DNA from 3 places in the Neobacillus sp. 19 genome. Region 3 is predicted to be linked to each of the others. Evidence: riboswitches for the same ligand, from Rfam matches in the RefSeq annotation. Region 3 holds a riboswitch; each other region holds the start of a gene.
What was found. Region 3 has a riboswitch for lysine ahead of dapA (4-hydroxy-tetrahydrodipicolinate synthase). Riboswitches for the same ligand answer to the same signal wherever they lie in the genome.

Region 1 (4,292 bases), on a different contig from region 3:
GACTGCTCTTCTTTAATTTGCTGGTTCGCAACATGATCGATAAGCCCCATTAATACGCTAGAGAGCAGGTATAAGACGAAGGTAAACCAGAGAATCCTCCTTGCTCCCAAAGAAACTAATAAGATACTACCGATGGGCCAAGCAATCAACTGAACGATTTGATCAGAAATGGCAAGTAAACTATTGGTTTTCATAAGTTTGCTTTGCTCTACAAGACTTGGAACAAGAGCGTTTCGAGCCGGTGATGCCCATCCATCTAAAAAGGAAATCAAACAGATTAGTAAATAAATTCCGAACAGCCAGCCAGCATTTACGATGCCTGCTAGTAAACACATACCTAATAGCAACAATGTCTTACCGCATTGGGAAAAAAATAAAATAGACTTAAGGTTGTATTTATTGATGATTAATGGTGCCAATAATCCGCTAATTAAAGCAGAAATAGTATAAAAAAACGGAACAAGCGACATATAGGTAACTGAACCAGTCGCATCAAAGATCATTTTTATTAAACATACAACATATAAAATATCACCTAGATTGGCTGACATTTGCCCAAACCAAAGAAACCGGATAGAAACCTGTTTTCCGAAAAAAATGGACATGTTACACCCTCACTTTTTATTAAATTTTCATTTAAAAGTAAGGTGGTTTACATCGGACTTCCTCCAAGATCAATCAAATTTTTCTTTAGTATACCAGATTTCTGAATTGTTTGTTAATGACCGACAGAAATTTATGTATACTTATTTTATAAATGGCATAGAGTATTTCGTCGTCCAAAAGTTCGCTCAGGGTTGAAACCTTATGCCGCTTTGTTCGTACATAAATTTAGAAAAAAATAATAAAGTGAGGTTGACACAATGTTTGGAAAAGTAGCTGCAGATATTTTAGGATTAAGTGATGTGGGTTCAGTTATTAAGCCGGAGAATTATGATAAGGTGGATGCAGATGATTATGTTATGCATGAAGACAATGAGAAAATATATTTCTTAATCAAATCAAAATCCGATGAATATTGTTTTACAAATAATTCCCTTATACATCTTGATGGTACTAGTGCAACAAGTAAAAAGCGCATGCTTCACCGCTATAGTTATGCTACCAATAGAATTTCAGATGTTTACCTAGAAACAGCTGGAACGGTTGATCTTGATGTAGAAATTAAATTTAAAATTGGCTCGCAGCCCTTCTCCATCGACGTTCATAAGAAACATATTGAAGAAATAAAAGATTTGTACAAAGCACTTATCAAAATTTCCGAAATTTCACATGAAAATGAAATCTCGCTCCAATTTGCCAAACAAAGCCTTGATGTAGCCTCAACAACTCTTGGCCGTATCACAAGTCCTGACAGCAACTTGGTTGTTCAATTCAAAATGCTTAATCAAGCTGCCTTTCAATGGCTGGAGGATAGCAAAAAACAATATTGTGTAAAAGATTTTGGTTATGTATTTGAAAAGTATATTAATAATTAGCAAATATATAAAAATAACCCCAAATTCAGGGGTTATTTTTGTTAATGCGGGCTGGGTCTGTGAAATAGTCCCATTACTTCAATGGTTTCAGTTATATTGACAAAAGCCGCAGGATCGATTTCAGTTATTAGATGTTTCACCTCATTTAACTCATACCTTGAAATAATGGTAAATAATACATTTCGATGGTCATTAGAATAGCCGCCAACACCATCCATTATAGTCAATCCTCTGTACAAGTTAGTGAGCAAGTGCCTTCGCATTTCTTGGCCTTTTTCAGTAATTATCATGATTGTTAACTTTGCGTGATCGGTATAAATAGCATCCACTACTTTACCTGTTACAAAAATGGATACTAAAGTATTAAGTGCTACATCCCAATTAAATATAAAGCCGCTAATGAGAATGACTACTGCATTCATTCCTGAAAGCAAGGTGCCAATCGGAAAGTCTCTTTTCCGTGACACAATCATTCCGATAATATCAAATCCCCCAGTCGAACCGGAACAGCGGAACACGATTCCCACGCCAATACCTGTTAAGGCTCCTCCAAAAATCGATGATAATATGGTGTCTTTAGCAACCTCATATACAGGGACCAAATATAGACCAAATGAAATAATGATGACAGATAATATCGTATTCATGATAAACCTTTTTCCAAGCATTTTATATCCGATAATTAATAATGGAAGATTTAACAGAAAATTAGCTACTCCCGTATTAATTGGAGTGATCATGCCAAATAACATAGAAATACCGCTTAATCCGCTGCTTAACACTTGATGAGGGATTAAAAAGAGATTAAAACCTGTCACAATTATGAGGGACCCGAGTATTAAACCAAGAAACTGCAACCTATTCATCTCCTGCCACTTGTTCTTTTAATGAATATTACCGATTCTCCGTTATGAAGTAAATTAAATAGTTTTTTACAATAATAAAAAATTATCTGGAAATTTTTCCATTTGACTTTTTATAAATAATATTTATACTATATAAATATATTAACTTCATAGTATAAATCCTCATCAAACCGATGAGGTAGAGGTCGCGGTTTTTATTAGTATGGCGGACGAGGTGATGAGACTCCAATGACTCCGTTTGAAAGGAAAAGCTGCCGAAGCGTGTATTCATCTCTGGAATTGCATGCTGGGGCTGTCTCCGAATAGGAACAGAACTGTCACGTATAGCCCTACCAGCTGTGCGTGTTGAGCTATCTTTCGGAAGGTATGATGCGGGGTATTGACAATGCCATCGATTCTGCTTCGATGGCATTTTTTATTCCAAACTCCTTCTCGAAAAACAAACAGAAAAAGGAGTCATAAATATGCAAACAGCTAGACAATTAGAAGAACAGGTTTATTCAGATGAACGCACAAACAAACAGGAAACGATTGAGCTAAAACGCAGCTTAAAATCACGTCACCTTACAATGATTTCTTTAGGAGGAACGATAGGTACCGGCCTATTCCTTGCAAGCGGCGGTGCCATTCATTCTGCCGGACCTGGCGGGGCGCTCCTTTCCTATCTTGTCATCGGGGTCATGGTATACTTTTTAATGCAAAGCTTAGCTGAGATGGGTGCCTATATGCCCGTTGCCGGAAGCTTTAGCACATATGCAACAAAATTTGTTGATCCAGCTTTCGGTTTTGCACTCGGTTGGAATTACTGGTATAACTGGGCAATCACCATTGCTGCTGAATTAGCTGCTGTTACAATGATCATGAAATTCTGGTTCCCAAATACGCCATCAATTATTTGGAGCAGTACCTTTTTAGTGATTATGTTTCTATTAAATTATCTGTCTGTAAAAGGGTTTGGCGAGGCAGAGTATTGGTTTTCTCTTATTAAAGTAGTGACAGTTGTTATTTTTATCATAACTGGCACGTTAATGATATTTGGTATTATGGGCGATCATGCGATTGGATTTAAAAACTTTACAGTTGGTGATGCGCCATTCCACGGCGGGTTTATGGCCATGCTGGGAATTTTTATGGCCGCTGGATTTTCTTTCCAAGGAACCGAACTACTAGGTGTCGCAGCCGGGGAAACCGATAATCCCGAAAAGGCAATTCCTCGTGCTGTAAAATCTGTATTTTGGCGGATTCTTTTATTTTATGTGCTAGCTATATTAGTGATCGGACTTCTGATTCCATATACAAATGGAAACTTGGCCAATGGTGATGTTTCCGTCAGCCCATTCACACTTGTATTTCAAAAAGCAGGAATTGCTTTCGCAGCATCTGTCATGAATGCCGTCATTTTAACAGCCGTATTATCTGCCGGAAATTCAGGCATGTATGCTTCGACACGGATGCTCTGGGATTTAGCGCGCCAAGGAAAAGCGCCAAAATTCTTAGGCAAACTAAATAAAAGAGGCGTTCCAGTCAATGCCTTAATTGCTACAACATTAGTAGGAACATTAGCGTTCCTTGCATCATTCTTTGGTGATGGTACCGTTTATGTTTGGCTTTTAAATGCTTCTGGTATGTCAGGATTTATTGCTTGGCTTGGAATTGCCGTTTGCCACTATCGTTTCCGTAAATCATATGTTGCGCAAGGCAAGGATTTAAGCTTGCTGCCATTTAAATCAAAACTCTTTCCATTTGGACCGATTTTCGCCTTTGCTGTCTGCGGATTTGTTGTTTTAGGACAAAATTATTCAGCCTTTATGGGTGACCATATCGACTGGAATGGTGTATTAGTTTCTTACATTGGGATACCTCTTTTCCTTGTTTTATGGCTTGGATACAAATTCACCAAAAAAACAAAGGTCATTCCTTTAGAAAAATGTGACTTATCGAACTAAAT
Region 2 (4,292 bases), on a different contig from region 3:
TTTATGTGCCGTTTGCATTACTATTTTATAAGATAGCCAAAAAAAGACGGAGTGGGGTGGCCGGAAATGAATGAAACGATAAAGCAAAAACTGACACTGCTGCCTGATCAGCCTGGCTGCTACTTAATGAAGGACCGTCAGGGAACCATCATCTATGTGGGGAAAGCAAAGGTGCTGAAGAACCGTGTTCGGTCCTATTTCACCGGTTCGCACGATGGCAAAACATTAAGACTTGTCAACGAAATTGAGGACTTTGAATATATTGTTACCTCTTCGAATATAGAAGCACTTTTACTGGAATTAAACCTTATCAAGAAGTACGATCCAAAATACAATATCATGCTGAAGGATGACAAAAGCTATCCGTTTATTAAACTGACAGCTGAAAGGCATCCGAAGCTGATCATTACACGAAAAGTAAAAAAGGATAAGGGCAAATACTTTGGCCCCTACCCGAATGTCGGTGCGGCTAACGAAACCAAAAAACTACTCGATCGGATTTACCCGCTGCGCAAATGCTCCACATTGCCTGACCGAGTCTGCCTTTATTACCATTTAGGGCAGTGCCTCGCCCCATGTGTCAATGAAGTGAGCGAGGAACAGTATAAGCAGATGACCGATGAAATTACGCGCTTTTTAAATGGCGGGTATAAGGAAATTAAAAAAGAGCTTACGGAAAAAATGACTGCTGCCGCAGAGGAACTTGATTTTGAACGGGCAAAGGAATTTCGTGATAAAATCGTTCATATTGAAACCATCATGGAGAAGCAAAAAATAACGATGACAGATTTTACTGATCGTGATGTCTTTGGCTATGCCGTGGATAAAGGCTGGATGTGTGTTCAAGTCTTCTTTGTACGTCAAGGAAAGCTCATTGAGCGGGATGTTTCCATGTTTCCCATTTACAATGAACCGGAAGAAGAAATATTAACCTTCCTTGGCCAATTTTACACAAAAGCAAATCACTTCAAGCCAAAGGAGATTCTGATTCAGGATCAAGTAGACTTATCAATGGCAGAACAGCTGCTTGAAGTCAAAGTGCTGCAGCCGCAGCGCGGACAAAAAAAGGATCTCGTCAAAATGGCAATAAAGAATGCCAAAATTGCCTTAAATGAAAAATTCTCCTTGATTGAAAAAGATGAAGAACGAACGATCAAAGCAATCGAAACCCTTGGAGAACTTCTTGGGATTTATACCCCGCACCGGATTGAGTCATTTGATAACTCAAACATTCAGGGAACGGACCCTGTTTCCGCGATGGTCGTTTTTACTGATGGAAAGGCTAATAAGCGAGAATACCGAAAATATAAAATCAAATCGGTTAAAGGCCCTGATGATTATGAGTCAATGAGAGAGGTTACAAGAAGAAGATACACAAGAGCATTGAAAGATGAATTGCCGCTTCCAGATTTAATTATCATTGATGGCGGAAAAGGACATGTTGAGGCCGTAAGAGATGTACTAGAAAATGAGCTGGGGTTGGATATCCCGCTTGCAGGGCTTGTTAAGGATGAGAAACACAGAACATCCCAGCTTCTTTATGGAAATCCATTGGAAATAGTCCCGCTTGCAAGGAATAGCCAAGAATTTTATTTATTGCAAAGGATTCAAGATGAAGTTCACCGCTTTGCTATTACCTTCCATCGTCAACTCCGAGGGAAAGGTGTATTCCAATCCTTGCTGGACGATATTCCGGGAATTGGTGAAAAACGGAAAAAACAATTGTTGAAGCAATTCGGTTCTGTGAAGAAAATGAAGGATGCTACGTTCGAAGAATTTCGGGCCCTGGGCATTCCGGTGAATGTTGTGGAGGAATTAATGAAAAAACTTCATTCATAAACATTGTCAGAAAAAATGTAACATGCTATAATGAGTGAAAATTTAATTTACTATCACTTTTAAGTACTAAAGTGAAGGTAGAGGTGCGAGCTTCAATAGTAATGATTCTGAGAAGGATGAGCTTCAAGGAAGAATCATGAAAGGGGATGTTCGCCGAAGTGAAGAAGGTCTCATTTCTTTCTTTGCTGGTTCTGCATTGAATAAATGCAGGATTGTCAAGACTTGTGTCTTGGAGAGCTATCTTACATTGTGTGTACGAGAATTTATTTTTTCGTGTGTATGAAGCAATGAGATGCCCTCTCATTGCTTTTTTTATTTTTTCAAGGGAAAGATAAAAGGAATAATCGAAAGTAGGGGAAATCATGGGGCTGATCGTCCAAAAGTTCGGAGGAACCTCCGTCGGTAGTGTAGAAAGAATCTTAAATGTGGCAGCATGTGTGAAACAGGAAAAAGATCAGGGTAATAATGTCGTTGTCGTTGTGTCGGCGATGGGGAAATCAACCGATCATCTTGTCGGTCTTGCGAAAGAAATTTCTAAACAGCCAAATAAACGGGAAATGGATATGTTGTTATCCACAGGGGAGCAGGTGACAATCTCCTTATTATCGATGGCTTTAAATCAACAAGGGATTGAAGCCGTATCCTATACAGGATGGCAGGCGGGAATTGTAACGGAACCGGTTCATGGAAATGCTCGAATCTCAAAGATAAATACGGAAGCAATCCAGAGCCAGCTTTCAGAAGGGAAAGTGGTTATTGTTGCCGGATTCCAGGGGATCACAGAAACCGGTGAAATTACCACGCTTGGCCGCGGGGGTTCTGATACGACTGCAGTGGCATTAGCTGCAGCACTTAAAGCGGATAAGTGCGATATTTATACCGATGTGACCGGGGTGTTTACTACGGATCCAAGGTATGTGAAAGAAGCACGCAAATTATTATCTATTTCGTATGATGAAATGCTGGAGCTCGCAAATTTAGGCGCGGGTGTCCTTCATCCAAGAGCAGTGGAATTTGCGAAAAACTATCAGGTTCAGCTTGAGGTTCGTTCGAGCATGGAGAAAATAGAGGGAACAGTCATTGAGGGGGAAGCAACAATGGAACAAAATTTAGTGGTACGCGGGGTCGCATTTGAAGATGAAATTACAAAGGTAACGGTACTGGGACTAACCAATTCACTAACAAGTTTATCGACAATTTTTACCACATTAGCGCAGAATCATCTTAACGTTGATATTATTATTCAAAGCACAACAGAGGGTGGAACAGCTAACCTATCTTTCTCCATTCATACAAATGATTTATTAGAGACATTAAAGGTTCTAGAGGATAATAAAGGAGTCCTGGGGTATGAACAGCTCGATGCAGAGAATAAATTAGCTAAAGTGTCGATTGTCGGTTCAGGGATGGTCTCAAACCCAGGTGTAGCAGCAAAAATGTTTGAAGTACTTGCTGCAAACAACATCCAAATCAAAATGGTCAGCACATCCGAAATAAAAGTATCAGCTGTCGTCGAAGAAAAACATATGCTCCAAGCAGTAGAAGCACTACACTCAGCATTCGAACTAGGTAAATAGTAAGAGGCTGTTAATAGTAAAAAGGGTGACAGGCACCATTAAGGTGCCTGTCACCCTACTTAACGTGAATATAGTACATTGGTAAGTTTGCGGCTATTATTTGGTGGGGTCTTTTGGATCCCATTTAATGGTGAATTGGACCTTGTTTGCTTTTTTGACAGGGTGCTCGAAGGCTTCGGTGATGACTTCTTTTTGGAGCTCAATTTGCTGGGCTAGGAAACCGGCCTCAAGCTGGAAAAAGTGCTCTGCTTTTGATTTTACACGAGACACAATTAACGGGCTGGCTAATTCAACTTCAATTGCGTGCTTTGTTTCTGTTTTAAGTTGAAGCTGACCCCAAGAAGCATTAGCAAAAAACTCAATAACCTGATCAAAATCAGCCAACGGGAATTTCCGAGCGAGACGTTTCCCTGCCCAATATAAGATTTCAGGAGTGTCCTTTCCAAGAATCTCCGGCAACAGGTATTCCCGGATTAACTCATATCCGAATATCGGTATAGTTCGTGGTTCAGTGTCATTTTCATTCAAATTTACAACAGTACTTTCTTTCACATGTTTCCCCTCTTTCTATCATTCTATTATATACAATTTGTGTTAAAGTTCATTACTGTTTTCAAGATAAAATAATGTTATTGTACAATATGTAATCTTATTTATCATCATAATTATCTTTTCCTAAAAGGTAAAATTACCAACAGTAAGATGTTGGTAAATGAGGGTGAAAAAATACTGCTTTTTTTAGAAAAAGACAAGTCTATTAAGCGTTTCAATACATTCTATTATAATATCAATATATTTTAAAAATTTTATTTTTTACTAAAGATTGTGTATCCGTTTTCTTGACGCTCTAGGATGTTGGGAGTAAAATGGACATGT
Region 3 (4,292 bases):
TAGCCCATTTTTAAATAAAAAAATAGCAATGGCATAACTAACGATGTATACTAATTATTGTATTTTTACAATTCGAAAATATCCAAGCAGGTGGAATGATGGGAAAAACAATAGTAGAAAAACTAAATCTACAGAAATATAAAAAAATAGCCGTACTACATTTACCCTATGGTGCTGATTATTTGGCAGAACTCACTGGTTATGATAATGAACTGCGCGAACATTCATATGATCTTATTTTTGCCTTTGTATTAGATATGGCATCTTTACAGGAACTTGTAAAAAAGGTCATTGATAAAAATTATCTAAATAAAAACGGCTATATGTATGTGGCTTATCCAAAAAAGGGAAATAAAATCTATCCAACCTTCATTCATCGTGATGATTTGTTAAGCGGGATAGGTGCAGATCAAGATGGCTATATTGGGACAAGCACGATCAAATTTTCTCGTATGGTCGGGTTAGATGAGGTTTTTACGGTGGTTGGTCTGAAAGAAGATTCAAAATCCAAAAATCAAACATCTCCGAAAGCGAGTCAATGTGTGGATGATTATATTTCCTATATTCCAGTGGTAGAAAAGGATTTACAGGATACACCGGACTTACTTGCCTTCTATCAATCACTTACCCCTGGGTACCGTAAAGATTGGGCTCGATATGTATACAGTGCAAAACAAGAGGTAACAAAAGCAAAACGACGCGAGGAAATGAAAATGATTCTCGGAAAAGGTTACAAGAGCCGCGAGTTATATCGAAGCGGAAATTAAAAGTCCGCTGACATATTACCTGTTTAAAATTATGTCTCATAATTTAAGATACAAAGACATTAACTTAAACAGGGGGTGTTTGCGATGAATGAGCACGAGGGCAGAAGGGGACAGCAGCAAAATACCCAATTTCCCTTGAAAGTCTCTTATTCACGAACAAACAAAATCGTTTTGGGTGCTGTCTTCACTGCTCTGGCAGCAATCTTTCAGTCAGCTGGTGTTTTTGCTGGCATTGGTTATGCATTAAGTATTTTAACCACCTTGCCAATTGTCCTTTCATGTTTGATTTCTTTAAGGATTGGAATTATGTCATATTTTAATACTATATTATTATTAATGATTTTCCTGCCTAGCGAGCTGTTTGTATTTCCTTTTACAACTGGATTATTAGGGATTAGCTTAGGGACAGCATTTAAGTTTTGGAAGAATTGGCTGTCAATCACCGTGTTTGGTGGCAGTTCACTAACAGCAGGGATCATGGCTTTATTATATGTTTTTCGTTTTCCTGTCTTAGGCCCAACCGTTTCTCATACCTTTAATAGTAAGGTAGTCCTATTAATCTTTCTGTTTTCATTAGTTTATAGTTGGATTTGGATGGTCCTAGGCAAGAAGGCAGCAAGGTTATTGATGAAATCTACGATTGTGAAAAAATAAGGCTGCCTAGCCCTTTGGGGGAATTGGCAGCCTTGTTACGTTTATTATTTATCGAGCATGTTAACCGGTAAAATCCCTTTTAGTGCTGACTCTTCGTCATTCGTTAACGGAATTAACGGCAGGCGGACACCGCCAACATTGACTCCAGTTAGATTCAAGGCCGCTTTAACCGGTGTTGGGTTTGGTGCAGCAAATAGGGCTTTCATGAGCGGGAGAAGATGCCGATGTGCTGATGCTGCCTCCTTCAAATGCCCATTTTTAAAATTAGTCACCATTTCCTGCATTTCATTACCAATGACATGGGAAGCAACAGATATAATTCCTGTACCGCCAATCGCTAAAATGGGCAATGTTAGTCCATCATCGCCACTGTAAAGCGTAAAATCTTCAGAAGTTTGACTTATAATTTCTGCGATCGCATCTAGATTGCCGCTTGCTTCTTTGATGGAGACAATATTGTTAATGTTTGAAAGCCGGACAATAGTGTCCACATCCATGTTGATGCCAGTTCGGCCCGGGATATTATAAAGCATTACCGGCAAAGAAGTTGATTCGGCGATGGCTTTAAAGTGTTGGAATAACCCTTCTTGGGATGGCTTGTTATAGTAGGGAACAACAAGCATAATCCCGTCAACGCCAGTCTCCTCCGCAAGTTTTGTAAGGCTAATTGAAGCCCTTGTGTCATTTGATCCCGTACCTGCAATGACCGGAACTCTTCCATTTACAATTTCAACCACAAATTTAAATAAAGCGACTTTTTCCTCGGTTGTTAAGGTAGGGGACTCACCTGTTGTCCCAGCAACAACCAATCCATCGGTTCCATTTGCAAGTAAATGATTCACTAAATTCCGTGTTGCGTCAAAATCAATTTCACCATTTTGATCAAATGGAGTCACCATTGCAGTTAATACTTGGCCAAAATTCATCATTCTCACCCTTTTTCATTTTTTTAGAAATTAGAGGGGCAGAGGCCACTTTTTTATCAACGCAAAAAAGCAGCAACGAGGGTACGCTGCTGCAGTAGAAACATAATATAAAACAAAGTTCCTATGCGTGAGATAGCCCTCCATATAGTTTCCTATATGACAATTCTGTGCTTATTCAACAACAGAACCAGCTTCAAGATGAATGAGTTCTTGGAAGCTTCGGCAAATTCCCCTTTCCACCATTCTCAGTGGATCTCATCATCCTCAAAAAGTGTACTAATGGTCTTTGCGCCTCTATCCTCACTTCAAAAGGTATTGAAGTAAGAAAGTATTTAATTGATTTCTAATCTAACAGATAATTCATTATTATTCAAGTGATTTGTCCAATTGAAACGCTTTAATGAACAGCAAATTTATAATATTTCAATTTTTTGTTATCATTATATGGGGTATCATTCGTCATAAAATGTGAATGAACTAGTAAAGTACAGATTGGACAACTAAAATGAGCTTAAGAAAACTAAATGAAAAGGTGTTATATGGAAAAGGTAATTGTGATAGGAGCAGGGATTCTCGGTGCCTCCACCGCTTATCACCTTGCTAATTTAGGGGTAAAAGTTACTTTAATTGACCGCCACGACCGTGGACAGGCAACAGATGCGGCTGCAGGGATTGTTTGTCCTTGGCTTTCGCAGCGACGGAATAAAGCCTGGTATAGCCCGGCAAAAGGGGGAGCGCGCTATTATCCTGAATTAATTGCTCAATTGGAAGCAGAGGGCGAAAATGATACAGGGTACAAAAGGGTTGGAGCCATTAGTCTTCATACAGACAGTAATAAGCTGGAGCAGATGGCGGAGCGCGCCGAAAAACGCCGGGAGGATGCCCCGGAAATTGGTGAAATATCCATTTTGTCACCTACGGAAACGAAAAGTCTATTTCCACCGGTCTCAGAGGTGTTTGGTTCCGTTCATATAAGTGGTGGAGCACGAGTAAATGGCAGAGCTTTACGGGATTCGCTGGTCCATACTTCAATAAAGAATGGAGTGACTATCCTGAGAGGGAATGCTGCGATTATTTATGAAGGAAATCGAGTTATTGGGATTAGGCACGAAGGAACTCTTTTGTTGGCGGATCAAGTAATTGTTACGGCAGGGGCGTGGTCAAAAGAACTTTTGCAGCCACTGGGCGTGGAATTCTTAGTCAAACCACAAAAGGCACAGATTGTTCATCTGGAATTGCCTGAAACGGATACAAATTCATGGCCGGTTGTCCTGCCACTCCATAACCAGTACATCCTTACCTTTGAAAATGGCCGGGTAATCGTGGGTTCCACACATGAAAATGAAGCTGGATTTGACATTCGAGTAACGGCCGGTGGTATTCATGAGATCTTAAACCAAGCCTTAGAGGTGGCACCAGGTCTATCGAACGGTACTTTACTTGAAACAAGGGTGGGGTTTCGACCTTTCACCCCGGGTTTTTTACCAGTGGCAGGGCCATTACCACATTTCGAAGGAATTTATGTTGCCAATGGACTTGGCGCCTCAGGGCTAACTAGCGGACCATATCTTGGTGCAGAGATAGCTAAGCATGTGATGGGTAAACAGACAGAGATTGATTTTGGTTCCTATGCCGTATCGGGAGCTCTTTAAAGACAGTATTTATTATTTTAAAAAATAAAAAGAGGAGCCGCCAAGATAAATTGGCGCTCCCACCTAAAAGCCCTATTACTCGACCGTAACCGATAATGATTTAACTAAGACCGACGGAGAACCAACTGGTGTAAGCGGGAAGATTAGATCCTCACCAATTTCTTCGACATCCTTTAATAATTGATAGAAATTACCGGCGATGGTCATTAAATTTACCGGATATTGAATCTTCCCATCAGCAACATAGAATCCATTTGCAGCGACGGAAAAGTCACCAGAAACCGTATTTGCCC

Region 1: another riboswitch for lysine. It lies ahead of ACO1D1_RS24210 (amino acid permease); the one in region 3 lies ahead of dapA (4-hydroxy-tetrahydrodipicolinate synthase).
Region 2: another riboswitch for lysine. It lies ahead of ACO1D1_RS18930 (aspartate kinase); the one in region 3 lies ahead of dapA (4-hydroxy-tetrahydrodipicolinate synthase).

Annotation. Positions count from the first base shown of each region.
Region 1 is NZ_JBMPZU010000083.1:7,077-11,368, forward strand. It holds gene ACO1D1_RS24195 (MFS transporter) at 1-605, opposite strand, end outside; gene ACO1D1_RS24200 (PH domain-containing protein) at 864-1,478, shown strand; gene ACO1D1_RS24205 (YitT family protein) at 1,520-2,335, opposite strand; lysine riboswitch at 2,516-2,705, shown strand; gene ACO1D1_RS24210 (amino acid permease) at 2,809-4,290, shown strand.
Region 2 is NZ_JBMPZU010000058.1:236,533-240,824, reverse strand. It holds gene uvrC (excinuclease ABC subunit UvrC) at 67-1,839, shown strand; lysine riboswitch at 1,910-2,087, shown strand; gene ACO1D1_RS18930 (aspartate kinase) at 2,202-3,416, shown strand; gene ACO1D1_RS18925 (YslB family protein) at 3,513-3,968, opposite strand.
Region 3 is NZ_JBMPZU010000064.1:24,470-28,761, forward strand. It holds gene ACO1D1_RS21325 (YdeI/OmpD-associated family protein) at 96-767, shown strand; gene ACO1D1_RS21330 (hypothetical protein) at 852-1,421, shown strand; gene dapA (4-hydroxy-tetrahydrodipicolinate synthase) at 1,466-2,347, opposite strand; lysine riboswitch at 2,473-2,652, opposite strand; gene ACO1D1_RS21340 (NAD(P)/FAD-dependent oxidoreductase) at 2,887-3,999, shown strand; gene ACO1D1_RS21345 (TldD/PmbA family protein) at 4,075-4,292, opposite strand, start outside.